Regions from separate parts of the Agarivorans sp. genome, predicted to be linked through region 3. Evidence: predicted binding sites of a transcription regulator. Region 3 holds the regulator's gene; each other region holds the start of a gene.
The links. The regulator sigma-54, encoded in region 3, starts transcription at its own class of promoters, with help from an activator protein. The targets are predictions, from matches to a motif close to GTTGGCACGNNNNTNGNNT.
Positions count from the first base shown of each region.

Region 1: ACQY6Q_RS09515 (formate/nitrite transporter family protein) is a predicted target of sigma-54. The motif match lies at 6,054-6,072, and genes of this name have one in related genera.
Region 2: ACQY6Q_RS05270 (P-II family nitrogen regulator) is a predicted target of sigma-54. The motif match lies at 1,543-1,561, and genes of this name have one in related genera.

Region 1 is NZ_JBNKPP010000158.1:4,214-14,646, reverse strand. It holds gene ACQY6Q_RS09550 (DHH family phosphoesterase) at 1-236, shown strand, start outside; gene ACQY6Q_RS09545 (nitrogen fixation protein NifW) at 233-511, opposite strand; gene ACQY6Q_RS09540 (DEAD/DEAH box helicase family protein) at 610-2,334, shown strand; gene ACQY6Q_RS09535 (phosphoribosyltransferase) at 2,350-2,970, opposite strand; gene ACQY6Q_RS09530 (phosphoribosyltransferase) at 3,068-3,631, shown strand; gene ACQY6Q_RS09525 (hypothetical protein) at 3,650-3,943, shown strand; gene ACQY6Q_RS09520 (sulfotransferase) at 3,979-5,709, opposite strand; gene ACQY6Q_RS09515 (formate/nitrite transporter family protein) at 6,214-7,071, shown strand; gene ACQY6Q_RS09510 (protein kinase domain-containing protein) at 7,081-8,805, shown strand; gene cynS (cyanase) at 8,867-9,316, shown strand; gene ACQY6Q_RS09500 (CNNM domain-containing protein) at 9,373-10,410, opposite strand.
Region 2 is NZ_JBNKPP010000090.1:804-11,236, forward strand. It holds gene ACQY6Q_RS05265 (ammonium transporter) at 1-1,112, opposite strand, end outside; gene ACQY6Q_RS05270 (P-II family nitrogen regulator) at 1,158-1,496, opposite strand; gene ACQY6Q_RS05275 (YacL family protein) at 1,846-2,193, opposite strand; gene ACQY6Q_RS05280 (winged helix-turn-helix domain-containing protein) at 2,203-3,021, opposite strand; gene acnB (bifunctional aconitate hydratase 2/2-methylisocitrate dehydratase) at 3,260-5,857, opposite strand; gene ACQY6Q_RS05290 (patatin-like phospholipase family protein) at 6,092-8,311, opposite strand; gene lpdA (dihydrolipoyl dehydrogenase) at 8,390-9,820, opposite strand; gene aceF (pyruvate dehydrogenase complex dihydrolipoyllysine-residue acetyltransferase) at 9,952-10,433, opposite strand, start outside.
Region 3 is NZ_JBNKPP010000133.1:16,028-26,460, reverse strand. It holds gene ACQY6Q_RS08145 (HPr family phosphocarrier protein) at 1-102, opposite strand, end outside; gene rapZ (RNase adapter RapZ) at 86-943, opposite strand; gene ptsN (PTS IIA-like nitrogen regulatory protein PtsN) at 970-1,413, opposite strand; gene hpf (ribosome hibernation promoting factor) at 1,422-1,709, opposite strand; gene ACQY6Q_RS08125 (RNA polymerase factor sigma-54) at 1,734-3,236, opposite strand; gene lptB (LPS export ABC transporter ATP-binding protein) at 3,291-4,016, opposite strand; gene lptA (lipopolysaccharide transport periplasmic protein LptA) at 4,019-4,516, opposite strand; gene lptC (LPS export ABC transporter periplasmic protein LptC) at 4,521-5,078, opposite strand; gene kdsC (3-deoxy-manno-octulosonate-8-phosphatase KdsC) at 5,075-5,626, opposite strand; gene ACQY6Q_RS08100 (KpsF/GutQ family sugar-phosphate isomerase) at 5,626-6,591, opposite strand; gene ACQY6Q_RS08095 (calcium/sodium antiporter) at 6,631-7,599, opposite strand; gene ACQY6Q_RS08090 (ATP-binding cassette domain-containing protein) at 7,748-8,551, shown strand; gene mlaE (lipid asymmetry maintenance ABC transporter permease subunit MlaE) at 8,545-9,321, shown strand; gene mlaD (outer membrane lipid asymmetry maintenance protein MlaD) at 9,336-9,803, shown strand; gene ACQY6Q_RS08075 (MlaC/ttg2D family ABC transporter substrate-binding protein) at 9,806-10,433, shown strand, end outside.

The sequences.
Region 1 (10,433 bases), on a different contig from region 3:
TAGACATAGTGGTGCTGAGCGCGCGCAATCAAGAAAAAACGTTTATTTCGCTTCGCTCTGAATGTAGCCACAATAACGTGGCAAAAATTGTGCGCCAAGCTTTAAATGATTCGGGCATTGGCTTTGGTGGGGGCCACGCCCACATGGCAGGAGGCGTGATTAACAAAGTGTTTTCTGCCGCGCATGAGGCGAACTTCATCTTTGAACTGTTTAGGCCTAAATTGCAGCTGGCTTAGCGGCGCTCGCAGCTGGTGCAGCCCCTACAGGCTGAGCGGGTTGTTGGGTCGAGGCGGCTGCGCTGTACCTTGCAATAGGCATTTTTTAGGGCGCGCCTAGCCGCAAACCAATCACTGGGTTTGGCGATTAATAGGTTGCCATAAAAGCGTTTGGTTAAGGGCTGTCGATATTGCTCGATGAAGCTCGAATCAAAATCGATCTCAAAGTAATCTAGCGCCTCTTCTATTCGCTTAAAGCTTTGGATTTTGTCCTGTAGTTGTTGTTTGTTATTCATTTTCTCACCTGCTTAACTAAGCCTAACAGCGGCCTGTTTCCCATTTATTGATATGGCATAATGGCCAGTCAATTTATTGCTTATAGGTGCCTTTTATTTTGCGCTTGCGAGACTATCAGCAGGCATCGGTAGATGCTGTTTTAACTCACTTTCGTGGCAGTGATGATGCGGCGGTGCTGGTGCTGCCTACTGGGGCAGGTAAAAGCATTGTAATTGCCGAGTTAGCCCGCTTAGCGCGTTACCCCATTTTGGTATTGGCCCACGTTAAAGAGTTGGTGGAGCAAAACCATCAGAAGTTTAAAGACTATGGCTTTAGCGCTGGGGTTTACGCCGCAGGGCTGGGCAAAAAGCAAACCGAGCATGCGGTTACTTTTGCCAGCGTGCAGTCATTAAGTCGCAATCTTGAGCAGTTTAATGACTATTATTCTTTGCTGGTGATCGACGAATGTCACCGGGTGGCTGACGACAGCGATAGTCAATATCAACGCATTATTCAGCATCTAAAAATCCATAACCCGCAACTTAAAGTGCTGGGTTTAACCGCTACGCCCTATCGTTTAGATAAGGGCTGGATCTACCAGCAGCACTATCATGGCTATGTGCGTGGCCAAGCCGATGCTTTTTTCAAAAAATGTATTTATGAACTGCCGCTGCGCTACTTAATTAGCAAGGGCTATTTAACCCAGCCGCTGGTAGTGGATGCCCCCGCTGCGCGTTATCAGTTTGATGAGTTGCCAGCCAGCTACACGGAAGCCCAGTTGGATCAGTTTTTAGCACGTTGCCCACGGGTGACTCAGGCCATTTGCCAGCAATTATTACAATTGGCTGAGCAGCGCCGAGGGGTGATGATATTTGCCGCTTCGGTAAAGCATGCCCAGGAGATTGCCAGTTACCTACCGGCCGAGCAAACCGCGCTACTCACTGGCGATACCGCCAATAAGCTGCGCGACCAATGGGTGGAGCAGTTTAAACGGCAGCAGCTTAAGTTTTTGGTGAATGTATCGGTACTCACCACCGGCTTTGATGCGCCCCATGTGGATTTAATTGCGATTTTGCGACGCACCGCCTCGGTGAGTTTGTATCAACAAATTGCTGGGCGTGGTTTGCGTTTATATGAGGGAAAAAGCGATTGCTTAATCATTGATTATGCGGGCAATAACTACGACTTATACCAACCAGAAATCGGCGAAGTAAAACCCAACCCCAACAGCGCTTTGGTGCAGGTTAGCTGTCCCAAATGTGGTTTTGCCAATATGTTTTGGGGAGTCTGCGATAAAGACGGCGAGCTAATTGAGCACTATGGCCGGCGTTGTCAGGGCTTGGTGCCTGCTGAAGATAAGCCCGAACAGCTACAGCAATGTGATTATCGTTATCAATACAAGCAATGCCCGCAGTGCAACGGTGAAAACGACATTGCCGCGCGCCAATGCCAAAGCTGTGGCTGTCAGCTAAGTGACCCAGATAAGTTATTGAAAGAAGCCTTACAGCTAAAGGATCGTATGGTGTTGCGTTGCAGTGGCATGTCGTTTAGTGCTCAAGAGCAGCAACTTAGCGTGATTTACCACGATGAAGATGGCGCAGAGCTAAAAGAGCAGTTTAATTTCGCTTATGCCAAGGCGCGGCAAGCCTTTAATCAGCATTTTTCTCGGCGCATCAGCGGCCCAGCCAATTTGCCCAATACCGCAGAGCAGGCCTTACAGCAGCTAAATAACATGGTGCATCCCGATTTTGTTATCGCCAAAAAGAACAAACATTATTGGAAAATTGAGCACCGGATCTTCGATTACCAAGGGCCTTATCGTAAGGCCCATCAGCAATATTAGTCTTAGTTTGCGGAATTATTTGAGTAGTTCGGGTTTAAGTAGTGGTGCCACAAAGCTTTTATGTTGCTGGATTTCCTCCAAGCTCAAACCTGTTAACTCATAAGGAAAGACCAGCCAGTCGTCGGTTTGGTGCAAACAAAAATCGGGGCTAATGTCAGTTTGGTTGAAGCTAGGGCGCTCCCACAAAGTGGCTACCTTCACCTGACTTGGCATGTTGCGTTTAAGCTTGCTGCTGAGGCGATTTATTACCGCTTGAATGTTATGGCCGCTGCTAAATACGTCATCTACAATCAGCAAGCTGTCATCCACATTTAGGTTTTCCAATAAATATTGAATCCCATGTACGCGGATCTCCTCGGGTGCGTTAAGAATGTTTTGATAGCTGCTTTGCCCCTGATAAGAGGTACGCAAAGAAATGTGGTCGGTATTTACCCCAAGGGTTTGTAGACACTCTTGCACGTAAATGCCCACTGCACTGCCGCCTCGCCACAAACCCACGATAAAGCTGGGACGAAAGCCACTTTCATAGATGTTTACGCCGAGGCGAAAGGCATCTTCGATCAGCTTTTCCTCTTCGAGATAGCGTTTGTTCATGCTATGGGGGGGATTTTTTACTGCAGCATCTTTACTTGGCATATTGAAGGCCTACTCTTTACAAAACAATTTCACGATTGTGATTTTATACTATAACCTTGAGCACTAGGTCAGCAACGATTATTGGTAATCACTGAAGATGAGCGAAAAATTATATTTAAGCGGACAGTCCCTACTTGAAGATTCGTTCCGCTTAGCCAAACAAGTATTAGACAGCGATTTTAAGCCCACTTTCACCATTGCGGTGTGGCGAGGCGGAGCGCCCATTGGTATTGCGGTGCAAGAGTATTTGGCTTTTCACGGGGTGACCACCGACAACATTGCGATTCGTACTTCCTCTTATGCGGCGGCCATTGATCAGCAGTCTAAGCAGATTAAAGTGCATGGCTTGAGCTATTTGGTTAAGCATGTACAGCATCATGATAAGTTGCTGATTGTTGACGATGTATTTGATACCGGCCGTTCCATTGAAGCGATTATTAGCGAGTTGAGACGCTTAGCCCGTCTAAATACCCCGGAAGATATTCGCGTAGCGGTGCCGTATTATAAGCCCGAGCGCAATCTCACTGAGCGGGTGCCCGATTATTACCTGCACGAAACCAAGCAATGGTTAAAGTATCCGCATTCTTTAGAGGGCCTAAGCCCCGAGGAGATTGCCGAGCATCGTCCCGAGTTATATCAGATTTTAAAAGCCCACCTGTAAAACGATTTGAGAGGTAGCATGCTTAGCCAAGCCGAATTTTCCCAAACTTGTTATGAGAAGTTTTTGTCCTATTTTGATGAAGTGAAGCGGGGCAAAGGCGGTGATTTACAAAAGGGGCGGCTAGAAGGTTTTATGCAAGCCGCTGAGTTGTTAGGCATAGTTGAGCGAGCACGCGCTCAAGCCTTGATGGAACAAGCCCACATGCAGGTGTTTGGTGAAACTATTGCCGAGCGAGAGCGGCGTAAAAAGGCCTTAAAAGAATACGACGAAGAGTGGTTAAACATTCCCAGTATTCAGCGCCAGCAAAAATAAGCCGCCTTGGTCGGGCTACGACCAAGGAGCAAAGCCTAGCTTAAAGGTGGATAAGCAAACTGTTCGACGAACTGGGCGACTTTAGCTAAATGGGGCTGAAGCTGCGTTTGGTAGTTCAGCCATTTATAGCGCGAGTGCTGGTAGATTTCTTCCACCACTTGGTTGCTTGACGCCGACATCACAATCTTCTGCTGAGCGTGCTGATTAAACTGGTGGTAATCCTCGCTCACAGGCAAGTTGAGAAACTCAAATAAAGCCTCGGCCTGAGGCTCCAAGTCTTCCACCAAATCTTCATAACGCACATAGTGAATATTTAAATCCAATTGTTGCTGATAACGTTGAAATAGCGTGAACACTTGTTGGTAGTAGCTAAAGCAATCGGCTAGGCGGTTCAACTTAGCCTGTTGTTGGTTATTGGCCGAGTTTTGTTGGAAATTACTCAAACACACATCGGCTGGGTGGCGCAGGCAAAAGATGATTTTGGCTTTAGGAAATAGGCTTAAAATCAGCGGTAGCTCTACCGTATACAGCGGAAACTTGTCAACAATGACGCTGTCGGGCTTCAGCTCAAAGCCTAACTCCCTGATGTAGTCGTAGTAGCCTTGGCGCAATAATTGGCGCTCGCTGGGGCTAAGTGTGGCCAAATCTTCGGGGTAGCGTTTATTCAGTTGTTGGCTCATCGCCTGGCCCACTGAATACAGTGAGCGGGTTTCACTTAAAGCTATCACTCGTTGTTGGGTATCTAAAATGTTCTCTAACAAGGTGGTGCCCGAGCGATTAAAGCCCATCATAAATACCGGCTCTGGCTCGGCATCGTTTTGCGCTAAAGTGGGCTGCTGCTTAATAAAGTTTAAATCGAGTTTTTGATAGCTGGCGACTAAATCTTGGTGGCTTTGCGCTTGGGCTCGTTGGTGATTCAGCGCGGCCATGGCCGAGTAATCGTTAAAAGCTGCCGAGTAATCTTGCAGCTGGTCTCGTGCATCGGCGCGTAGCTTGTAGGCTGCTTTTTTGCGCATAAAATCAAGCTGGTTAATTAGCTCATCGCTAAGTAATTCAATGCATTGTTCGGGATGTTTCTGGCGCAAGGCCAGCTCGGCTCGGTAGTAGACTATCCAACTCTTATTGGGGTAGTCGATAGCGGCTTGTTGTAATAGCTGTTCGGCACGCTTGTGTTCTCGAATGAACATTAGGGTGTCTATGGCAAAGGCCACTTGCCACTCTTCAATTAAGGCGCTGTGTTGCAGCAGCGCTTCAATTCCATCTAAGGTTTGTTGGCGCTGGTTTTGTAGCTTGGCGGCGGAGATCTCTAGAGCTAGGGCTTTGGCCAGTTGACCGGGCCAATGGCGCATTTTGGCGCAAAGCTCGGTTAACTGTTGGAAGCGCCCCTCGGCCAAATAGCATTCTCCTAAGGGGCTGGCTATATCGGCATTGTCGGCTCCATCAATCAGTGCAAAACATTGCTCAAAAGAAGCGATGGCGGCTTGTAGTAGACCCAGCTGTTGTTCGGCTAAGCCGATGTTTTTATAACAGTTATTTCGTTGCTGAAGATTGTCGCAAAGGGCTAGCGCCTGCTGGTAAGCGTCGCGGGCTCGCTCAAATTTTTGCTGTTGAAACAAACTGTAAGCCGCCAGCTCTAAACTTTGAAAATTTTGCTGCGACTTAAGCTGATTAATTTTGTTAATGGTGGAAAAAGCCTGACTGAATTTACCCGCCTGTAAGGCTTTAACGGCTTTCTCCATAATGCGCTGCCGCTGTTCCGGCTTCATGCTGCGATCCTGTTTACTGAGCTAATTAGCGCTTACTTTACTGAAACTGTACAGGCTGTCTTGTTAAAGCTTAACAAAATATGCGCTGGCGCTTTGTTTCATAAAAAATCGTTAACTGGGTGGGCTATTGCTGGTGAAATTTTAATCCTAAACAACTAAGCGTGAATACATTTGTTCAGCTCTAGCTTAAGTGAGCTAACTCTCATTTTTCTGTTCTGTATTGGTGCAATTAGCAACTATAAATGTGCAAGCCATTAGTGAATGTTGATGAATTTGCAGGAAAAATTACCTCTTTGTAGGTATTAAAGTTATTACTTTGATTTTTTATGTTGCTATTTTGTGTTGTTGGCGCAGCCCTTGCTATCTACTTACTGAGGTCAGGGAAAGACCAAGTCAGCAGCTAATCGGGTGTTGCTTGGTAGCGGTGAAATAATCTGTATTTATGTTAGATGAATCCGCCAGACCACAGCTTTTATTTATGATTAAGCAATATAGGGAAATATTATGTCTTATTTAGCACCTGCCGAGTTTGCCACCAAAATGGTTGACGCCGGCGAATCCAAAATCTTTATGTCTACTCGCGATACGGTTATTCGCGCTTTTATGGCTGGCGCTATTTTGGCTCTAGCCGCTATTTTTGCTATTACCATCGCAGTGCAAACTGGGGTCTTCCTGCTGGGCGCCATCTTATTCCCTGTGGGCTTTTGTATGCTCTATTTAATGGGGTTTGACTTGTTAACTGGGGTATTTGTATTGGCTCCGCTGGCGCTATTAGATAAGCGGCCCGGTGTCGATGTACGAGGAATATTAAGAAACTGGGGTTTGGTCTTTTTGGGTAACTTCGGTGGCGCTTTAACCGTGGCCTTTATGATGGCCTTTATCTTTACCTATGGTTTCAACGTTGATGCCGGTGCGGTGGGCGCCAAAGCGGCTAGCATTGGTGAAGCACGTACGGTGGGTTATGCCGAACACGGCCTAGGTGGCTGGTTAACTATCTTCATTCGCGGCATGTTATGTAACTGGATGGTGTCTATGGGCGTGGTAGGCGCGATGATCTCAACTACCGTAAGCGGCAAAGTGATTGCCATGTGGATGCCGATCTTCTTGTTCTTCTTCATGGGCTTTGAACACTCAGTTGTTAACATGTTCTTGTTCCCATTTGGCCTAATCATGGGTGGTGAGTTCTCTATCTCTGATTACTTCCTGTGGAATGAAATTCCAACTGCTTTGGGTAACTTAGTGGGTGGTTTAGCCTTTACCGGTTTAACCTTATATACCACCCACGTAAGAACAGCGCCCAAGCGCAAAGTGGCTTCGGCTGCGGTAGAAGCGCCAAGCAAATCAGCACCGGCTAACGCTTAAGCTTTGCCTATGACCACTAGCCAACTGCGTGTATCGATTGGCCAATGTTCTGATAAGGGGCGCAAGCCCCTTAATCAGGACTGCTACGGCGCATTTACCCCAAGCGGAGCACAGCTACAACATAAGGGTTTTGCTGCGGTGATTGCCGACGGCATTAGCAGTAGCGAAGTGAGTCAAATTGCCAGCGAAACCGCCGTTAACAGTTTTTTAGACGATTATTATTGCACCTCCGAAACTTGGACGGTGCAGCATGCCGCTACTCGCGTCTTACAAGCCACCAATAGCTGGCTCTATAGCCAATCTCAACAAAGCCGCTACCATTACGACAAAAATAAAGGCTACGTTTGTACCCTGAGTGCTTTGGTGATTAAGGGCAATCAGGCACATTTATTTCATGTGGGTGATACTCGCATATATCGCTTAAGCCTGCAGGGTTTAGAGCAACTGACTAAAGACCACCGTGTTTGGGGCAGCGAGCAACAAAGTTACTTGAGCCGCGCCTTAGGCATTGAGCCTGAGTGTGAATTTGACTACCAATGTTTAACAATAGAGCAGGGCGATATTTTTCTGCTGTGTAGCGATGGGGTATACGAATACATCGACGCCGAGCAAGTGCAGCAAACCCTCATCGCCAATCACCATGATCTCACTAAGGCTGCCGAAGACATTGTTGCCACAGCTTATTTGGCGGGCAGTGACGACAACTTAAGCTTGCAGATTATTCGCCTTGAACAAGTGCCGCAGAGCGCGGATAACAGCCTAAAAGAGCAGGTTGCCGCCTTGTCTTTCCCTCCACAGTTAGACGCCAGAATGGAAATGGATTCTTATAAGATTATTCGCCCGATTCATCACAGCGCCCGTAGTCATGTCTTCTTAGCTGAAGATCAGCACAGTGGCCAGCAGGTAATTCTAAAAACCCCTTCGGTGGATTTACGTGGTGATGAAGAGTACCTAGAGCGCTTTTTTACCGAAGAGTGGATGGCTCGGCGAATTAACAGCGCCCATGTATTAAAGGCTAGCGCCGAGGTGCGCCAGCGACACTTTTTATATACCGTGTTTGAATATCTAGAAGGGCAAACCCTGCAGCAGTGGATCACCGACAATCCTAAGCCCGATTTGGCTAAGGTGAGGGAGATAGTCGAGCAAATTGCCAAGGGCTTGCGCGCCTTTCATCGCATGGACATGCTGCATCAAGATCTAAAGCCCGACAACATCATGATTGATAAACATGGCACCGTGAAGATCATTGATTTTGGTTCGGTATGGGCGGCTGGTTTGGCCGAGCAAGTACAGGACCATACTCAATCGTCTTTATTAGGCACCGCCTTGTACTCTGCGCCAGAGTTGTTTTTAGGTTACGGCGGCAGCGTGCGCGCCGAGCTGTTCTCGTTAGCGGTGATTACTTACTATCTGCTGTCGGGGCGTTTCCCCTATGGGACTAACGTGGCTAAAGCTAAAACCGAAGCGGCTCAGCGGCGTTTGGTATATCAGTCGGTACTTGATAGCGAGCGGGAAATTCCGGTGTGGGTGGATGACGCCCTAGAAAAAGCCTTACACCCCAATCCGCAAAAACGTTATTCGCAAATTAGTGAGTTTTTGGTGGATCTGCGCAAGCCCAACCAGGCCTTTATTAACAAAACTAGAGCACCTCTGGTAGAGCGTAACCCAGTGGCGTTGTGGCAGGGCATTTCTGCGATACTCGCTGGCGTCGTGATTTTTTTATTGGTTCGTTAAGCTCTAAGTTAACGGGCTGCATTTTGTTTAATCAAGATCGTTACTCAAGAAAGGAAGCAATATGATTAGTAGCAGAGAACAAGTCACCCAACAAATTGTTGCCAGTAAAGTAAAAAAGGGCATTAAGTGGAGCGAAGTGGCCAGCGCCATTGGCCTATCTAAAGAGTGGACCACTGCCGCCTGTTTAGGGCAAATGACCTTTGATAAACAGCAGGCCGAAATCATCGGTGATTTATTTGAATTATCTGATGAAGCGGTAGCTTGGTTGCAAATTGCCCCATATAAGGGCTCGTTGCCCACTGCCGTGCCAAGCGATCCGTTAATTTACCGCTGGTACGAAGTGGTGAATGTATATGGTTCTACCATTAAAGAGCTGATCCACGAAGAGTTTGGCGATGGCATCATGAGCGCCATTGATTTTTCTATGGATATTCAGCGTGAAGCCGATCCGAAAGGGGATCGCGTGAACATTGTACTGTCTGGTAAGTTCTTGCCGTATAAGACCTATTAGGCGCAATGTATGAGTGTTAAGCCAGCCCTTGCGGCTGGCTTTTTGTTGAACAGTGTTTAACGACTGTAGCGCTGTTTCTTATTGCGTAGTCGTTTCAACCATTGGAAACGCGCCAAGCGTTGCATGTCTTCAATGGCGTCGGTTTCGTCAATAATCTCTTGGCCTAATAAGGTTTCTAGAATGTCTTCCATAGTGAGCAAACCTTGTACTTCACCATATTCGTTAACCACTGCGGCAATCAGCTCGCGCGCTTGCAACAGGCTTTGGTAGGCATGGCGCACACTTACGCTAGCTGGCAACATTAATAGCTTGCGTGAGTAGTCAAAAATCGGCGCATCTAGCTTGTTGTCTAGCGCGGCACTAAGTAAGTCTTGTTTATGCACATAGGCGATGAAGTTATCTCGCTCCTCTTGGTAGACCGGAATCCGCGAAAAGGGCTCGGCCTGATGCACAGCAATAAACTCTCTCACGCTGCTGTTCTTTTCAATACGGTGCACTACCGCGCGTGGCGTCATAATGTCGGTGACTTTACGCTGCTCTAGGCGCAGTAAGTTACGCAGCACCTGAGACTCGCCCGCTTCAATTACGCCCTGCTGGTGGCCTAGCTCTGCTAGAGCGCTTATTTCTTCACGCAGGTTAGAAAAGTCTTCTTCGTGGTTACCAATGCGAGCGGTGATGCGGTCGCTTAACCAAACAAAGGGGGCAAATAGCTTAATCATTAGCGGTAGCAACCAAGCGGCAAAGGGGGCCAGCTGTCGCCAGTAAGTTACGCCAAGAGTTTTCGGCACAATTTCCGACAAGACCAATACCAATATCGTCATAATCGCCGAAGAAATGGCTAAATATTGAGAGCCATAAAGAGCCGCGACCTGAGCGCCCACACCGGCGGCGCCTGCGGTATGCGCTACGGTATTAAGGCTAAGAATCGCCGCCAGAGGCTTATCAATACTGTCTTTCAATTTGGATAAACGCTGGGCAACTTTGGGGGATTGTTGTTGCTGCAGTTGAATGTAGCTAGGCGAAACACTCAGTAGCACCGCTTCTAATATTGAACATAAAAACGAGACAAAAATGGCGAGACATAAAAAACTCACTAACAGAAACACGTAATTTACCC
Region 2 (10,433 bases), on a different contig from region 3:
CAGCCGAAGATAGTTAGAGCACCAACAATTTGGCCACCGAAGCTAGCGTCACCATTAGTAATTGGCACAATCAATAGACCGAACAAGCCAACCACACCGTGTACTGAGATAGCACCTACTGGATCGTCAATCTTAATTTTGTCGAAGAATACGATAGAAGCAACTACCAATACGCCTGCTACAGCACCGAATAAAGTGGCTTGAAGCGCGGTTGGTGTAGAAGGTTCAGCAGTAATTGCCACTAGACCCGCTAAAGCGCCGTTTAATAGCATTGTTAGGTCAGCTTTACCCCAAGTTAACTTACATACGATAAGAGCTGTAAGTGAGCCAGCAGCCGCAGCAGCGTTAGTATTTAGGAATACCATTGCAACAGAGTGAGCGTTAGCAGCATCGGCTAGTTTCAATACAGAACCACCATTGAAGCCGAACCAACCCATCCATAAAATGAAGGTACCTACTGTCGCTAGCGGCATGTTAGAACCAGGGATTGGGTTAATTGAACCGTTTTTACCGTATTTACCTTTACGAGCACCTAGTAGTAATACACCGGCTAGTGCAGCAGAGGCACCGGCTAAGTGAACAATACCTGAACCCGCGAAGTCAAAGAAGTTAAGTTCGTATAAACCAAACACAGATTGACCGCCCCAAGTCCAGCTACCTTCTAGAGGGTAGATGAAACCAGTAAGCACTACAGCGAAAATCAAGAAGGCCCAAAGCTTCATACGTTCAGCTACGGCACCAGATACAATTGACATAGCCGTGGCAACGAATACTACTTGGAAGAAGAAGTCTGAAGCACCAGAGTAAACACTTCCGCCCTCAAAGCCTTCTTCGGCTTTAGAGGCTAGAATGCCGCCTAAGTCAAAGGCTTCAATGCCAGACAAGAATGCTGTTCCGTCGTACATGATGGCGTAACCGCAAATCAGGTACATCACACAAGCAATAGAATAAAGAGCGATGTTTTTAGTTAAGATTTCAGTGGTGTTTTTAGCGCGAACTAAACCAGCTTCCAACATTGAGAAACCAGCAGCCATCCACATAACTAAGGCGCCACACACCAAAAAGTAAAAGGTGTCGATGGCGTATTGCAGTTGATAAATTTCGTTTTCCATAATTACTTCCCCGTAATCCCTATTATTAGCCAGCTAAGGTCAAACTTAGATAGCCTCTCCATCCATTTCGCCAGTACGAATACGTACAACATTGCTTAAGTCATAAACAAAAATTTTGCCGTCACCAATTTTTCCGGTGTAAGCTGCACTTGAAATCGCCTCAATGATGCGGTCTACATTTTCTGAGCTAGTGGCAATTTCTAACTTCACTTTTGGTAAAAAATCGACTTGGTATTCAGCACCACGATAAAGTTCGGTATGACCTTTCTGACGGCCAAAACCCTTTACCTCTGACACTGTCAAACCATCTACGCCAACTTCAGCAATGGCTTCACGCACGTCATCCAATTTGAATGGCTTAATTATCGCGCTAATTAGTTTCATTTGAGCTCCTCCAAAGAGTCATCGTTAACTTTTCCCTCTTAAGCAAATACAAAGCTTATGCCAAAAGCAATAAATCAATATTTATCAAACACTTAAAATCAAAAAGAAAAATCAAAACAAAACACAAAGCACCAATACGGTGCATATTCTTTATTAGCTGCGCCATATAGGTTCAATCCATTATCCGCCGCGGGAAAGCAGCACTAATAGTGTGCAAGCCCCCTAATTAACAACATCAAGGAGGAAACAAAAACCAAGGGTAAAAGTTTAACTAAATGATTAAGAGGAGGAATTTCTTAAGTGAGGATAAATTGGCGAGCTTTAGCCATGAATGCAAGCTTGCACCAGCTTAATAAGAAGCAATTGCATTTAATAGCTCAATGAAGTCATCGAAGCCACAGGCACTTTCACTGGCATCAAGGCTCATCGGCTGATCAATCAGGGAACTAGGTTGTTCGAGAGAGTCTTCGGATACTGAAATCAAGATTTCGTCTCGATTAGCGATAAAGCGAAATTCATCGCTATCCAGTCGTAACTCGGCTAACTCATGCAGGGCCATTAGCTGGGCCAGCAGCTGTTGTGGAAACTGACGATGTTTATTGATTTCTCGTTCCAACCACATCGCTAAACAACGATGCTCATCACCACAATCAATCATTAATTGACCGTCCAAAGAACGGCGTATCGTCAGTTCCATAGTTACACTTTAATTATTCACACAAGCAGCGGCTAAGTTTACGCTAACTGTCGTCTCAAGCCTAGTCGGAACCAAGTCATAAGCGGCATTAGGTTTAAGTTTAAAGCGCGCCGCCACTGCAGCTTTTAGCTTCTTATCGAGGGTCTCAAGATTAAGTGGTTTTATCACCAAGCCTTGCACATCCAACAATACGTTGAAACCAAGTAACTGCTTATTTGCCTCAGAGTTGATGGAAACAATTGCTACGTCTGAGCTGGCTAATGTTTTGCCAGTTCGTATTGCCTTGATGAGTTGCAGGCCTTGATAGCCTTCCAACTCGGTGTCCACAACAATCGCTTGAAACTCATGGCTCATCAATCGCTGATGTAGCTCATCTAAATCCGAGAAGACTTCTAGATAGTTTAATTCGCCCTCGGTTTTAGCGGCGAGGATCTGCTCACAGGTATCAGGATCACTAAATAGCGCAGCTTTAGGCTGTTCAAAAATCGCTTCAGACTTGAGCAGGTTTAAGCCTGGTTCCGATTCACACCTCGCGATATAGCCCTTTTTAGGGATAGTAGCGATAGTAAGCTCAGTATTATTTACAGTAGTGAGGACTTTGCGTAACTGAGAAATGTGCTGATTGATAGTATGATCGGAGACACTACGCCCCCAAACAGCTTCAGACAAGTCGTCTCTTCCTACAACTTGATTAACATGTTTGCACAAATACCCCAGCAAATGGGTTCTTAACGGACCTAAATAGGCAGTTCTATCCTTAAACGTAATACTATTTTGGCTCATATCTACGGCCAACGGGCCAACTACAACAACATCATTAAAGGACATATCGTCTTCCAACAGCAAGCGAATAAACTAGTAATTCTAGCGTTCCCTTTTATACAGTAAAAACTGTAATCATCCAAATTCAGCAGGATATAATAGGGGATTTTATGTTTATTTTGTAATATTGAGCGAAAAAATTGATATTTTTTAGTCTTTAATATAATAACAGTTCAACTTGGGGTTTGGCTAGCAGATATAAAAAAACGCGGCATAGGCCGCGTTTTGTTTTTCAAAGCAACATTTAAACTGCTTTTTGAATGATCACATCATCAGCTTTATCGGTATAATCGCTAATTTGATCGAAGTTTAAGTAACGATAAGTATCTGCCGCTGTCGCGTTAATTTGCGCTGCATATTCTAAATATTCTTCCGGAGTAGGAAGCTTACCTAAAATTGCCGCCACCGCAGCCAACTCGGCGGACGCCAAAAACACGTTAGCCCCAGTACCTAAACGGTTAGGGAAGTTACGCGTTGAAGTAGACACAACCGTAGAGTTATCGGCTACTCGCGCTTGGTTACCCATACACAAAGAACAACCAGGGATCTCGGTACGGGCGCCAACACGACCATAAATACCGTAGTAACCCTCGTTAGTTAATTGTTTTTGATCCATACGCGTTGGAGGAGCAACCCACATCCGCGTAGGTAAGGCACCTTTATGTTTATCAAGCAACTTACCTGCGGCACGGAAGTGACCGATGTTGGTCATACATGAGCCCAAGAATACTTCATCAATCTTCTGACCCGCGACTTCTGATAATAAACGCGCATCATCAGGGTCGTTCGGCGCACACAATACCGGCTCACGAATTTCAGCTAAATCAATTTCAATTACCTCAGCATATTCGGCATCGGCGTCGGCTTCCATTAGCTCTGGGTTAGCAATCCACTCTTCCATTGCAGTGATTCGACGCTCAATAGTACGTCTGTCACCATAGCCTTCAGCGATCATCCACTTCAACATGACGATGTTGGAATTTAGATATTCAATGATGGGCTCTTTACCTAACTTGATAGTACAACCCGCAGCACTGCGCTCTGCTGACGCATCAGATAACTCAAAAGCTTGCTCTACTTTTAGCGATTCCAAGCCTTCGATTTCTAAGATGCGACCAGAGAAAATGTTTTTCTTACCTTTTTTCTCAACAGTTAACAAACCGCGCTGAATCGCCGCATAAGGAATCGCATGCACCAAATCACGCAAGGTTACACCAGGTTGCATTTCACCTTTAAAGCGAACCAAAACTGATTCAGGCATATCTAGCGACATAACACCGGTTGCAGCAGCAAAAGCCACTAAACCTGAACCCGCAGGGAAAGAAATACCAATAGGGAAACGTGTATGTGAGTCACCACCGGTACCAACGGTATCAGGCAACAACATGCGGTTTAACCATGAGTGAATAATGCCATCACCGGGACGCAACGACACACCACCACGATTCATGATGAAATCAGGAAGAGTATGATGGGTGGTAACGTCTACCGGTTTAGGGTATGCCGCAGTATGACAGAAAGACTGCATGGTTAAGTCGGCTGAGAAGCCCAAACAAGCCAAATCTTTTAATTCATCGCGCGTCATTGGGCCGGTGGTATCTTGTGAACCCACGGTCGTCATTTTCGGCTCACAATATTGACCTGCGCGAATGCCGGCCACACCACAAGCTTTACCCACCATTTTTTGCGCCAGCGTAAAGCCTTTGCTTGAAGCGGCTACGTCTTGTGGGCGTTTAAATACTGTGGAAGGCTCTAAACCTAGAGAAGCGCGAGCTCGGTCGGTTAAGCCACGGCCAATAATTAATGGAATACGACCGCCCGCACGAACTTCATCAAGCAACACTTCGGTTTTTAGCTTAAAGGTCGAGATAACCTCGTCAGTACCGGCTTTTTTCACTTCTCCAGCAAATGGATAGATGTCGATCACATCTCCCATAGCAAGCGCTTCAACGTCCAGTTCAATGGGCAAGGCTCCAGCATCTTCCATGGTATTGAAGAAGATAGGGGCAATTTTACCGCCCAAACAGAAACCGCCACCACGTTTGTTTGGCACGTAAGGAATGTCGTCCCCCATTAGCCAAAGCACCGAGTTAGTCGCCGACTTACGTGAAGACCCCGTCCCCACAACATCACCCACATAAACCAGTGGGTGTCCTTTTTCTTTTAACGCTTCAACCTGCTTCATCGGGCCAACCACGCCGGGCTGATCGGGTTCAATGCCTTCACGGGCATTCTTCAGCATCGCTAAAGCATGTAATGGAATATCAGGACGAGACCAAGCATCTGGCGCTGGCGATAAATCATCGGTATTGGTTTCGCCAGTGACTTTAAATACGGTTAAAGTAGACTTTTCAGCCACTTCAGGGCGACTTAAAAACCACTCCGCATCAGCCCAACTCTGCATGATTTGCTGGGCAAACTGGTTACCCTCTTTGGCCTTCTCTTCTACATCATGGAAGGCATCAAACACCAACAGGGTATGAGACAAGGCTTTAGCTGCAATTGGAGCCAGTTCATCATTATCTAACAAAGAAATTAGCGGCTCAATGTTGTAACCGCCCTGCATAGTGCCTAGCAATTCCGTGGCATAAGCAGGAGAAACTATTGAGGAACTCACTTCACCAGCGGCCACAGCAGCTAAAAATCCCGCTTTTACATAGGCGGCTTCATCAACACCTGGGGGAATTCGATTCGCGAGTAAGTCGAGTAAGAAGTCTTCTTCACCGGCTGGGGGCGCTTTAAGTAACTCAACTAATCCTGCAGTTTGTTCAGCATCAAGGGGTTTAGGTACAATACCTTCAACAGCACGCTCTTCGACGTGTTTGCGGTAGCTCTCTAGCACGGCTCGCTCCTTATTGTAATAATGCCCGAAGGGGGATATCCATATGTTGGGCCTTTACTATAACTGGCCTCATGGGGTGGTGATTATAGCTGTTTTAACTATAAATTAAAATATAGATGTTTTAGCAAAAACTTAAAAAAACCAACAAAACCCAATAAAAACAATACCTTAACATGCATGTAATACTTTAGCCACAGAGCCTCAAGTTACATTTAATTTACATTTAGGCAATATTTAGAAGTCGTTGCCAATAAACAGATATAAAGTTTGTTCTTCTTGATTGTGGCCATAAGCTAAAACAATCGGCCCTAAAAGGCTGCTATCCAAGGCAGTAAACAAGCTAGCTGCCCATAGTGACGAATGTAGTGAGATGTCACTAGCGCTATTCCAAACCCCACCGTTTTCAATCGAACCGCCAATAAACACCGGTGCTTGAAATATCGGGCTGTTATAGTGATGTAGTTGATAAAAATACATTAATCCACTTAAGGCCTTGTAACGCCCCGATAGCTGCTCATAACTAAAACCAGACAGGCGTAAAAACCCACCTAAATCTTGAGCATCGGTAGGAATAACAAAATCACTACCGGTACTGCCGTATTCACCAAACCAATTCAAATGATGTTTACCCCAAGAAAAGGGGTATTTCCAACGCCCTTCAAAACTCGGAGAATAAGCGCTCGATTCATCGCTGACGTTTTCATGATAGAGGCTTAAGGTCAACTCAAGTAGCTTTCCTTCAGTAGGAAAAGCCCAACTATTTAGCGTGTCATAATCAAAAGTTAAATAAGGTCCATAAAGCCAATAATTAGCCTCACCATCTAAGCCAGATACATCCAAAGCACCGTGTTTAGCCGCTAGCCCTAGCCCCCACTCCTGCCAAGGACGATAATTCCAAGCAAGATGAGTACGCAGGCCTATATCTTCAAAATCAACCGCGAGGTACTCAACTCCCTCGCCGACATCATAAACTCGCCGCTGGCGTTTATCGTACTCCGCAGCGACAGACCAAGCGTAGCGAAGGTGGTCGGTAAACGGCGTATAAAACTCGGTATATAAACGTTTCACCGTGCCCACTTCCACCTCATTACGCCATTCAGCACCATAGCGGTTGAGGTTAGATAAGGTAAAACCTAAACCAAAGTTCACTTCAGTTTGATCCTGGAAGTTTTCCTGAAGGCCAAACTTCATATCAAAATAACCCGGCCCCCAGCTTTTTTCATAAATATCAAGATGAATAACATTTTCGCCTTGTTCAGTGGCAATACGGTAATCCACTCGCTCAAAAGTGCCTAAGGCATAAAGCTGGCGGATCCGCTGTTCTAGCTCTTCCTTAGATAACAATTCACCTTGGTTCAACTGCAAGCGAGACAACACCACCTCATCGCCTAGCCTTGAATTATTGTTAAGTTTAATTTTCCCCACCACGAATTGCTCATGCAAGGCCAAGTCGGCACGTCGCTGATTAACTTGCTGGCGGTAAGCTAAATACTGCTGAGGCTCATCTCCCAAGGCTAAACGCTTGGCCAATGCGGCAAGCGGCGCACGCCCCGCCTCTAATCCTCGAGTTACCGCAAGAGGCATCAGCGCAAAGTCGCCAGTTTCAATGCCATCCATATTGGGGCTAATTAATAAATCGTCGTCATCGAGTAAGGCGATTTGCCGCTCCGTTCCTGAGCGGGTTAAAAAAATCGACAACTGATCAAGCGTATCAACGGCACTATTTAATTGCTCCTGAGGTTTAAGTCGCGCGCCAATATCCACCGCAATAATCAGCTCTGCCCCCATCTCTTTAAGCACATCAACAGGCAAGTTATTCACCACCCCACCATCGGCCAGTTGGCGGCCGTCAATTTGCACTGGGCGTAAGGCCCCCGGAACCGACATGCTGGCCTGCATGGCGGTAGCCAAATCACCATGGTCAAGAATGACCGGCTTCATCAAGGCCATGTCGGTGGCTACCGCTCTATATGGAATGGCTAACTGATCAAAGCTGCTTAGCGCTTCTAAGTTACTGGTGGCATAACGTAATATTTTAGCCATGGTTTGGCCTTGTACCGCCCCTTTAGGCAGCACCACGTTTTGGCCATTCCAGCCCATCGGTAAATCAATTTGATATTGATCGCGTAACTTCTTGCGGCGTAATGACATTTCTCCGCGAGTCACGTCATCTTCATATCCGCCTTCCCAAAAAATGGAAAAAGTGACGTCTTCGATCTCTTGTGCGTCATAGCCCATTGCCAGCATAGCGCCAAAATAAGCACCCATGCTGGTACCTGCGACATAATCAACTGGGATTTGATATTCTTCGAGTAATTGGATAATCGCTAGATGAGCGGCCCCTTTCGCGCCTCCGCCACTGAGCGCTAAGCCAATTTTGGGTCGAGCAAAAGAGTTGAGAGAAAACAGGCAGCAAGCCACTAGCAGCAAGCCTTTGGCCAATAAACGTGACAAGTTCCATTCCTTTGAAAGCAATACTATAAAGGCAGCCGAGGCTGCCTTTATCACTTTAGTTTTTTAGACGCTTAGAGTCTATTTTTTCTTTTTCTTGGCCTTCGCATTAGGCAAGTCGGTAATGCTACCTTCAAAAATTTCTGAAGCTAAACCTACTGATTCATGCAAGGTTGGGTGAGCGTGAATAGTTAGCGCGATGTCTTCAGCATCACAGCCCATTTCAATGGCCAAACCAATCTCACCTAATAGCTCACCGCCATTAGTGCCCACAACCGCACCACCAATAACACGACCAGATTCTTTATCAAAAATCATCTTAGTCATACCATCAGGACAGTCTGAGGCAATAGCGCGACCCGAAGCAGCCCACGGGAATACCGATGCTTCGTAGTTAATACCTTGAGCCTTGGCTTCTTTCTCGGTTAAGCCCACCCATGCCATCTCTGGCTCGGTGTAAGCAATAGAAGGAATCACTTTAGGATCGAAGAAATGTTTCTTACCGGCAATTACTTCTGCAGCAACGTGACCTTCATGCACGCCTTTGTGCGCCAACATGGGCTGACCCACGATGTCACCAATCGCATGAATGTGTGGCACATTGGTACGCAGCTGTTTATCAACCTCAATGAAACCACGCTCGGTCACTTCAATACCGGCTTTTTCTGCGTCTAAGCCTAAACCATTAGGTACACGACCCACCGCCACCAATACCGCGTCGTAACGTACTGGCTCATGCGGCGCTTGCTTACCTTCGTAAGTCACGTATAAGCCATCAGTTTTTGACTCAACCGCTACTACTTTAGTTTCTAGCATAATGTTGAACTTGTCTTTCACCTTCTTGGTGTAAGCGCGTACTACATCTTTATCTGCCGCTGGTACTAGTTGGTCAGCAAACTCAACCACATCAATTTGGCTACCTAGGGCACCATAAACAGTACCCATTTCCAAACCAATAATACCACCGCCCACAACCAGTAATTTACCGGGAACTTCTTTTAGCTCAAGGGCGTCAGTTGAATCCCAAACTCGCGGGTCATTATGCGGAATGAAAGGCAATTTAACCGGGCGAGAGCCCGCTGCAATAATCGCATTGTCGAAATTGATAGTAGTAACACCGTCTTCGCCTTCTACTTGCAAAGAATTCGCACCGGTGAATTTACCAAGGCCTTGAACAACCTTAACCTTACGCATTTTAGCCATACCGTCGAGGCCACCGGTCAATTGACCAATCACTTTCTCTTTCCAGGTACGGATCTTATTAATGTCAGTTTGTGGTTCACCAAAAACAATGCCGTGCTCTGCTAGTGATTTAGCTTCTTCAATCACTTTGGCTACGTGCAATAACGCTTTTGATGGAATACAACCCACGTTCAAACAAACGCCGCCAAGGGTTGCGTAACGTTCGACAATCACTGTTTCCAAACCTAAATCGGCAGCACGAAAAGCAGCTGAATAGCCTGCAGGGCCTGCGCCCAGTACTACCACCTGGGTCTTGATTTCCTTACTCATTGATGACCTCTTGGTTTTGTTATCTTATTGAGCTGCCGTAGGGTATCGGTATCAAACATGCAGCTCAATTGAGTTTACGGTTAATCGTGATAAAAAAGAAGAGCCGGATGCCAAACATCCAGCCCTTATGACTAAAGTACTAAGCGACGAATGTCGCCCAACAAGCCACTTAAGGTGGAGATGAAACGAGCGCCATCGGCGCCGTCAATCACCCGGTGGTCGTAAGACAGAGCCAAAGGTAACATCAACTTAGGCTCAAATTCTTTACCATTCCATTTCGGCTTAATTTCGCTGCGCGATACACCCAAAATGGCCACCTCTGGCGCATTCACAATCGGCGTAAATTGGGTGCCGCCAATGCCGCCTAGGCTTGAAATAGTGAAACAACCACCCTGCATGTCTGAAGCGGTTAGTTTGCCTGCACGCGCTTTCTTAGAAATTTCTACCAGCTCTTCAGACAACTGATAAATACCTTTCTTGTTTACATCGCGAACCACTGGCACAACCAAACCGTTTGGCGTATCTACCGCCACACCAATATGGATGTACTTCTTCATGATCAGGCTATTGCCGTCATCTGACAGAGCAGAATTAAACTTCGGCATGCTTTCCA
Region 3 (10,433 bases):
TTCAGCATTAAATTGCTGGGCCAACTCTACTAATTTAGTGGCGGGGCGAGCATGTAACCCCAATTTGTTTTTTACGATAACCTGTCTAGTGAGCTTCAAGATGATGTTCCAAAGTGCGATGACGACGTTGTACTTTTCGTTTTGAGCTAAAGTGCTCGGCCAGCTTTTCCGCCACATAAACACTGCGATGTTGTCCACCGGTGCAGCCTATGGCAATGGTTAGGTAGGCACGGTTGTTGGCCTCCAAATGGGGTAGCCAGCTATCAAGTAATTGACTAATTTGATCAATATACTCAGTGACTAAGGGCTGAGCAGCGAGGTAATCTTGAACCGCTTGGTCTAAACCGGTCAGTGGGCGAAGTTGTTCTTGCCAATGCGGGTTAGGCAAAAAACGTGCGTCAAACATATAGTCTGCATCGCTGGGCACACCATTTTTGAAGCCAAAGGATTCAAATACCATAATCAGCTGTTGTTGTTTATCACCGGTGACTCGCGAGCGGATCAGGCTGCTGAGTTCATGAACCGATAACCTCGAAGTATCGATCCGTAAATCGGCGTTACTTGAGATGGGCTCTAATAGGGCGGTTTCCGATTCAATCGCCTCGGCCAGTGAAACACCGTTTTGACTTAGTGGGTGGACTCGCCGCGTCTCGCTATAACGACGAATTAGAGCCTCGTCTTTGGCATCTAAGAAGATGCTGAGCAAGTTGACTTCGGGGCCGGCATTGCGGATCACCCGCGCGATCGGTGAGGGCTCATCTGGAAGGTTACGAATATCGATGCTAATGGCAACCTTCGGATACTTTTGTTTTAAGTTGTCGATAAGCGACTGCCACAACAGTACCGGAAGGTTGTCGACACAATAATACCCGAGATCTTCTAACACTCGTAAGGCAACCGTTTTGCCTGAACCGGAGCGTCCACTAACGATGATTAGTTCCATGATGGCCCCTAATTAAGCTTAGAGTATTAGGCTACCATGATGTTGTATAGCTCGTCATCACTTTGTGCGCAGCGAAGTTGTTTACATACTTGTTTATCATTAAGTTTTTCAGCAACTTGAGATAGGGTGTTTAAGTGTTGCTGACATTGGTCTTCGGGGACTAATAAGGCAAAAACCAAATCGACGGGTTGATTGTCGATGGAGTCAAACGTTATCGCAGGATCACAGCGTAAGAAAACCGCAGTGGCTTGATGTTCACTAGCAATTCGCCCATGGGGAATCGCAATACCTTGGCCAATGCCGGTGCTGCCCATTTTTTCTCTATTTAATAAACTCTCAAAAATACTTTGAGCAGAGATATCCAATTGGCTAGCTGCCAGCTCGCTAATGATTTCTAGGGCGCGTTTTTTTGAAGAGCATTGAACTGCACGTTGCGTGCAGTTCAAACTTAGTACTTTATTTAGTTGCATTAGAGTGACTAGTGTTTAGTGAGTTTTTCTTTGTGTTTGATAACTTGACGATCGAGTTTATCGATCAGGCTATCGATGGCTGCGTACATGTCGGTGTGTTCTGAAGTGGCAAATACCTCACCACCATTTAAATGTAGGGTCGCTTCGGCGATTTGATTTAGTTTCTCCACATTTAAGATGACATGAACATTATTTATTTGTTCGAATCGTCGGGTTAGTTTGGCAAATTTTGTGTGGACATATTCTTTTAATGACTCAGTAATTTCTACGTGGTGTCCGGTAAGATTAATTTGCATAGATATCGTCCCCTGTTATAGGCCTTAGATAAGGCTTTTACGTTGGTTAGAAGGTGGAATAGCCAAAGACTCACGGTATTTAGCAATGGTGCGTCTTGCCACCTTGATCCCCTGATCTGCCAAAATATCAGCAATTTTACTATCGCTGAGTGGTTTATTGCTGTTTTCGGCAGCTACCAGTTTTTTAATTAAGGCTCTAATTGCTGTAGAAGAGCATTCCCCGCCCCCTTCGGTGGTGACATGGCTGGAAAAGAAGTATTTCAATTCAAAAATGCCACGAGGAGTATGCATAAATTTCTGGGTGGTAACCCGAGAAATAGTCGACTCATGCATTTCTACAGCTTCTGCTACATCGTTCAATACCATTGGTTTCATCGCTTCTTCTCCATACTCAAAGAAGGCTTGCTGATGGTGAACAATGCAGTTCGATACTTTTAACAGTGTTTCGTTACGGCTTTCAATGCTTTTGATAAACCACTTAGCTTCTTGTAAATGACTACGAATAAACTGGGTATCGTTGGCATTGGTAGAGGTTTTACTGAGTGAAGCATAGTGAGAATTTACCCTTAATTTGGGCATGGCGTCAGGGTTTAGTTCTACCACCCATCGACCTTGACGTTTTATGACCGAGACATCGGGAATAACGTATTGCGCCTGATTGGGTTCTACAGCGTTGCCAGGACGGGGCTCTAAGGTATGAATGAGTCGCATAACTTCACGCAACTGCTCTTCTTTCAATTTGGTTTTACGTGACAATAAGCGGAAGTCGCGATTGGCTAAGACATCGATATGGTTAGTGACAATGTCTTTAGCTTCTTTTAGCCAAGGAGTATCTTCGGCAAAGCGGCCTAATTGAATCATTAAGCATTCTTGTAAAGAGCGCGCGCCAATACCTACCGGATCGAAGTGTTGAATACGCTTTAATACAGCTTCAACTTCATCCAGCTCAACATCTAAATCGTTATTTTCACTGTCGCGTAAACCTTCTAAGAGCTGTTCGCAATTTTGAGTTAGGTAACCTGATTCATCAATCGCATCGATAATTGCCAACGCAATAGCTTGGTCAACTTCACTAAATGGTGTCAGTTGCATCTGCCATACTAAGTGGTCTTGTAAAGATTCAACGGTTTCACCTTGAAACAACATATCGCTGTCGTCGCTAACACCGCTGCTGCCTGAGCTTGAAGGTCCTGAACTGGCGCTGTAGATATCATCCCAAGTGGAATCCACCGGTAAGTCATCAGAAACAGTGTCTTGGTTAATGGCATCGCCGGCTTCTAATTGACTATTATCAACTTCGTTGTTTATACTGCTATCGTTAATTTTGTCATTAAGAGATTGAGCCTCATTAGCATCGTTGTCACTGGCGTGTGACTCATCCGCTTCGAGCAGAGGGTTACTTTCCAGTGCCTCCTGAATTTCTTGCTGCAAATCCAGTGTTGAAAGCTGGAGTAAGCGAATCGCCTGTTGTAACTGAGGGGTCATGGTCAATTGTTGACCAAGACGCAACTGCAAAGATGCTTTCATTAACTACCGCTGTTCCTTCTTCTTATTGTATTGTGTTTTTTACTTGCACTTTAACTATAGCTTGAATTGTTCACCGAGATAAACTCGTTTCACGTGTTCATTTTCAAGTATTTCTTCAGGTTTCCCCGAGGCTATCAATTCGCCTTGGCTAACGATATAGGCATGTTCACAAACATCGAGAGTTTCTCTCACATTGTGATCGGTGATCAATACGCCAAGACCACGATCACGCAGGTGTTCAATAATCTTTTTTATATCGATAACAGAAATAGGATCTACACCAGCAAAGGGTTCGTCAAGCAAAATAAACTTTGGCGCGGCGGCTAAAGCACGAGCAATTTCAACCCGGCGGCGTTCCCCACCAGACAAACTCATGCCTAGGTTTTTTCTAATGTGACTAATGTGGAACTCTTCTAAGAGGTCGTCTAAAGCCACTTGTTGTTGCTGTTTGTCGAGATCTTTACGGGTTTCTAACACCGCAAGAATATTTTTTTCAACAGATAGACGTCTAAATATAGACGCTTCTTGGGGTAGGTAGCCAATACCCTTGCGGGCACGGCTATGCATAGCCGTGCTAGATAGGTCATCGTCATCGATTAGAATTCGACCATGATCGCGAGGCACTAAGCCTACTACCATGTAAAAGGTGGTGGTTTTCCCCGCTCCATTGGGGCCGAGTAAGCCCACGATCTTACCGGTTTCTACATTCAGACTAACGTCTTTTACTACCTTGCGACCTTTGTAACTTTTGGCTAGGTTTTCAGCAATCAATGTACTCATCGTTACTGTTGTTCCTGTGGCGCAATATCGTTGAGTTGTTGCGGTAAGAAAATGGTGGTGACACGACTGTTTCCATCTCCTTGGGCTACCATTTCTTGTTTATCAATGCTGTATTTGATCATACTGCCTTTGACCAAGCTCTCTTCTTGTTTGAGTTGAGCATTGCTGCTGAGCGTTAAGGTTTGTGTTTTAAGATCGTAGCGAACCTCGTTGGCTTCGGCCTCAATTGGCTTGCCACTATCGAGCATTTGATAAAAGGTAGCGGGTTGCCCTTTGGCGATCATCACTTCGCTGCCTTTTTCTTCACTACCGATCACGCTAAGCTCGTCGGCACGCATTTTAATCGAACCTTGGGTTACCACTACATTGGTATAAAAGGTGACCCGGTTTTCTTTAATGTTAACTTCTTGGCGGTCGGCATCAACGATGATTTGCTGATTAAAATCGTCTTCTAAAGCTGTTGCTGTCCAAGAGAGTAAAAGTAAGCCCGCACTGAGCACTAACTTACTGCTGTGGGTTATGGTAAACCGCTTCAATATCATTTAATAACGTCACTATTTCGTTGGCTAAATCGCCGTTCATACCTACCCCATACAGTTCGTAAGACGGACCATATACGGTGACCGGTTGATCGCTGCTCATGGTTTCAGTTTGCAGGTCGATATCCAATTTTTCGGTAATTAAATCGCGTATGTATTCACCGCGACTTAAGTTTTTAATTACTACATTGTCATTTAGGGTGACTAATTGCTGCTGCTGTACTGTAGCCTGATCGGCATCAATTTGCCATACAGGTTGGTGGGGCGCGGGATATACCAGAATTTTCGGTTTCGTAAATTCGGTGTTTTTTAGTTGCTCAAAATATGCCATTTGTTCGGCATAAATTCGATAGCGTGGTTGGCCATCTTCAGCAAAACTCACACTGTACAGTTGCTCGGCAATAAAACTGGGCTTACTGGCTTCTCGCGTGCCGATTTGCTGTTGCTTATCGCTGGGGCTGAGTTGCCAGAGGATCAAAGCAATAACAAATAAACCAGCAAAAAACCAAGTAGGGCGGTTCATATGCTCATCCCTTGGGCTTGTTCGAGCTTACCTTGAGCTTGCAAAATAAGGTCACACAGTTCGCGTACTGCACCATAACCGCCAGCGGTTTTTGTCACAAGGTCGGCCGCCTGCTTGCATAGAGGATGGGCTGTTTGTACCGCCACCCCCAAGCCGCAAGCCTGCATTACGGGGGTGTCGACTAAGTCATCACCGATGTAGGCAACTTGCTGAGGAGCTAGTTGGAGTTGTTGCAGTAGTTCGCGGTAAGCAGCCAATTTGTCTTGTTGCCCTTGGTAAAGCTGTGTAATCCCCAAGGACTGCATACGTTGCTCTACTATCTTTGATTTACGCCCAGTAATCACCGCCACTTCCAGGCCACTGTTGATTAAGGCTTTTATGCCAAAACCGTCTAGGGTATGAAAGGCTTTGAGCTCCTCGCCTTCATTGCCCATGTAGATACGGCCGTCAGAAAAGACCCCATCAACATCGCAAATCAGCAGTTTAATGGCGGCGGCGGCGTTAAAATTTTGCTGGCTAACTTCACCGTAGGGCGTGCTAATAGTCACTAATATACTCCAGCTTGTAACAAAGTATGCATGTTGAATGCTCCGACTACTTGTGTGTTTTCAAGGACAAACAAACCATTAATTGATTTGGTTTTCATTAGCTTTAGAGCATCGAAGGCCAGCCACGAAGGCTCAATGTATTTGGGATTTTTGGTCATCACTTGAGCAATTGGCGTTTCATGGATGTCGACGCGTTGGTCTAGGATACGGCGTAGATCACCATCGGTAAAAATTCCTACCATGTGCTGCTGTTCATCGACAACACCTACCATGCCTAAGCCTTTGGCGGTGATTTCAAAAAGTGCCTCACGAATAGTTTGTTCGACTGTGACTAAAGGAATTTGTTCCCCTTTTAGCATTAAGTCGCTGACGCTGAGTAGCAGTTTTTTACCTAAGGTTCCGCCCGGATGGGAGAGGGCGAAGTCGTCGGCGGTAAAACCGCGGGCTTCTAATAAGGCGACGGCTAAGGCGTCACCCATGACTAGAGTGGCGGTGGAGCTAGCGGTTGGCGCTAAACCTAAGGGGCAGGCTTCACGCGGTACTGCTATGCACAAATGGTAGTTCGCTAGCCGTGCCATCGATGAATTAGGGTTACTGGTCATGGCGATAGAGCGCACTCCAATGCGGTTAAACACCGGATACAACGCTAGGATCTCTTCCGACTCGCCAGAGTTAGACAGTGCCAATACAATATCTTCAGCGGCGATCATGCCTAAATCGCCATGGCAGGCTTCACCGGGGTGAACAAAAAAAGCCGGAGTGCCGGTAGAGGCTAAAGTGGCGGCGATCTTGTTGGCGATATGGCCTGATTTGCCCATCCCGGTAAGAATGACTTTGCCTTTGCAGGCCAAAATCATTTCGCAAGCCTCAGCAAATTGCTGATCAATATATTGTTGTAAGTTGTCTATCGCCAGTCTTTCTATTTCAAGGACTTGTTTGGCTACACTGATGTGATCGTGTGACACACACTTCCCCTTAGTGGTTAATTTCTTTAGAAAGTATCGTTACGATACTAATAATAGTATTTGATAGCCGATGAAGGCACTGAACAACAGTCCCCCTTCCCAGCGACTAATTTTGCGCTTTTTACCAAAGCCCATGGCCATAATAAATAGGGTTACGGTAACTCCCATCATGACATAAAAGTCTCGCCCAGCGGCAAATGCATCGATCTCACCCGGGGATAACATCGCGGGCACCGCTAATACCGCAAGTATATTAAATAAGTTGGACCCGATGATATTCCCTAAGACCAAGTCGTCTTCTTTTTTAACCACACCAGCGATGCAGGCCGCTAGCTCGGGTAGGCTGGTGCCCACTGCGATAATGGTTAGGCCAATGACGAGGTCGCTCATACCAAAGTAACGGGCGATCTCAGAGGCAGAGCCCACTAAAATGTCGGCGCTGAGCGGAAGTAGTATCATCCCCACTACTAGCCAAAGTAGAGCTTTGGGGGTGGCGACATCTTGGGGGATTTCCGCTTCGGCTTCCTCAATCATTGGGTCGTGAGTGCTGTCAGAGCGATGTTTCAAGGCATTAAAAATTAAATAGCCCATCAAGCAACAAAACAAGACTAATAAGAAAAACCCTTCGCTGTAACCCAGTTGCTGGTCGTGCAATACCCATCCTGCGACGGCAGTGGCTCCGAGTACCATCGGTAATTCACGAAATAAGGTGGAAGACGAAACCATCAAGGGTTTAAGTAATGCGGTTAAGCCTAATACCAAGGTAATGTTAGTGATGTTTGAGCCGATAACATTGCCCACCGCGGTATTCATTTTACCTTCTAGGCTGGCGGTGGCCGAAACCATAATTTCTGGTGCTGAAGATCCTAAAGCGACTATCGTTAGGCCGATGATCATGGGGGATAGCCCAAAATTATTGGCGATGGCGGCCGCGCCAAAAACAAAGCGGTCGGCACTCCATACCAATAGCGCTAAGCCTAATACCAATAACAAACATTCAACTAGCATGAGCGTCCTTTACTTAAAATTTTAAATAACATGGCTAAAAAACGGTGCATTGTCGGCATTTTACCAACAAAAGGGAAGAGTTTAGCCTTGAGTGTCACCAATTATCTCAATAATATGTTTTCCTTGGCCAATTAAGAATGCTCATGGAGTGGCAAAGAATTTGATTGAAGTAAAACAATTGGCGTTCCAACGCGGTGATAAGCTTATCTTTGAACATTTAAACTTAAGTATTCAGCGAGGTAAAATCACGGCCATTATGGGTCCTAGTGGTATTGGTAAAACAACTTTACTCAAGTTGATCGGTGGACAACTTCAGCCCAGTGCTGGAGAGGTGTTGATCGAAGGGCAAAATGTTCATCAATTGAGCCGAGGAGAGTTGTTCCAATTGCGTAAGCGGATTGGCATGTTGTTTCAAAGCGGCGCTTTATTTAGCGACTTAAATGTCTTTGAGAATGTCGCCTTTCCATTGCGTGAACACACCAATTTACCTGAAGCGGTGCTCCGCAATTTGGTATTGATGAAGCTACAAACCGTAGGTTTACGGGGGGCGGCCGAGTTAATGCCCAGTGATTTGTCCGGTGGAATGGCACGTCGAGTAGCCCTCGCTAGGGCGATTGCCTTAGAGCCGGAAATTATTCTCTACGACGAGCCTTTTGTGGGACAAGATCCGATATCTATGGGGGTATTGATCAAACTAATCCAAAGCTTAAGCCAAAGCCTACAACTAACCTCAGTGATTGTGTCTCATGACGTTAATGAGGTCCTCAGTATTGCCGACTACGTGTTTGTGATCGACGGACACTCGGTATTAGCCGAAGGTAGTGTGGCAGAGATTGCGGCTAACCCCAACCCCCGTTTAACCCAGTTTTTACAAGGACAAGCCGATGGTCCTGTGGCTTTTCATTATCCTGCGGAAGATTACGCACAAGCATTAAAGGCCAGTTTATGTTAACCGCTATCGCGGCCTTAGGTCGCCAAACTTTGTTTAAAATTAGTGCCTTAGGTAGAGCAAGTTTGATGCTTTGGCATGCTTTAGTCGCAGTGCCGCGAGCACAATTGCTGAAGGACAGCATTAAACAAATTTATGTAGTAGGGGTGCAATCTCTACCCATTATTGTGGTATCGGGCTTATTTATTGGTATGGTGTTGGCCCTGCAAGGCTATAACATTTTGGTGGATTTTGGCGCCGAAACCAGCCTTGGACCAATGGTAGCCCTATCTTTATTGCGTGAATTAGGGCCGGTGGTGACCGCCTTGTTATTTGCCGGACGAGCGGGCTCCGCGCTGACCGCCGAAATAGGCCTAATGAAAACCACTGAACAGTTATCGAGTATGGAGATGATGGCGGTTGACCCACTAAAACGGGTAATCGCCCCGCGTTTTTGGGCCGGATTTATTGCCATGCCTCTATTGGCTTTAATATTCAATTTAGTGGGCATTTGGGGTGGTTATTTGGTTGGCGTGCAATGGTTGGGCGTCGATGATGGGAGTTTTTGGTCGATCACTGCCGCGTCGATAGAGTTTGGCCAGGATATTGGCAATGGCCTAATTAAAAGTGCGGTGTTTGCCATTGCAGTGGTTTGGGTTGCCTTGTTTAACGGTTATGATGCTCTGCCTAGTGCGCAAGGTATTAGCCAAGCAACCACGCGTAGTGTGGTTCACGCGTCGTTATTGGTATTGGCATTGGATTTTGTTTTAACTGCGCTGATGTTTGGCAGTTAGTGATAGGGATTAACATGAAAGTAAATAAGCTAGAGTTGTCGGTTGGGGCCTTTGTCTTATTAGGATTAGCGGCCTTATTAATATTGGCGCTGAAAATAGCCGATAGCCAATTAGGTAGTAATACCGATACTTATACTTTATATGCCAAGTTTGACAACATTGGCGGCTTAAAGGTGCGCTCGCCAGTTAAGGTGGGTGGCGTGGTGGTTGGCCGGGTCGAAGCGATTAATCTCGATGTAGAAGACTACATGCCAAAGGTGACTTTAAGTATGTATCGTCAATATGGTTTTTATCCAGAAACGAGCTCTCTTTCGATTCTTACCGCTGGGCTGTTAGGGGAGCAATATATTGGCTTAAACCCTGGCTTCGTATTAGATGATATTGAAAATCTAGATGATGGCGACATTATCGAAGACACCAAATCGGCGCTTGTCTTAGAAGAGTTGATTGGCCAATTCTTGTTTTCAATAACGGAGAAATAATTATGTGGGTACGTAGTTTGATATTGTCGCTGATTCTGTTATTCGGCTTTTGGGCTCATGCTGAAGAGATTCATGCGAATCCTTATCGTTTGATGAGTTATGTAGCCGAGCAAACTTTTAGCCGTTTGGCCAAAATTGATCGACAAGCCGATGACGCTCAGCAACAGCTAGAAGCGATTGTTCGCCAGCAGCTAATGCCTCACATAGATTATCGTTACGCAGCCTTTGCGGTGTTGGGCAAACACATCAAAAAAACCTCTAAGCAGCAGCGTGATGATTTCGCTGAGGCCTTTCAAGAATACTTGGTGAGCACATACACCCAAGCTTTAGCTCAGTATAAGCAACAGCAGGTATTGATTGAGCCGGAAAGAGCTCTTGGCGAGCAAACTAAGTTAGGTGTTCGCGCCCAACTGATCGACGCTGACCGCCCGCCGATTAACTTGGAGTTCAAGTTTCGTAAGCTAAAGAATAGTAGTGCCAATAGTGCTGATCGTTGGCTAGCCTATGATTTGATTGCCGAGGGGGTGAGTTTGTTATCTACCAAGCAGTCTGAGATGGATAGCCTTATTCGTGCCGATGGTATTGATGGCGTGATTCAGTTATTGCGAGACAAGAATCTCGCAACTCAAG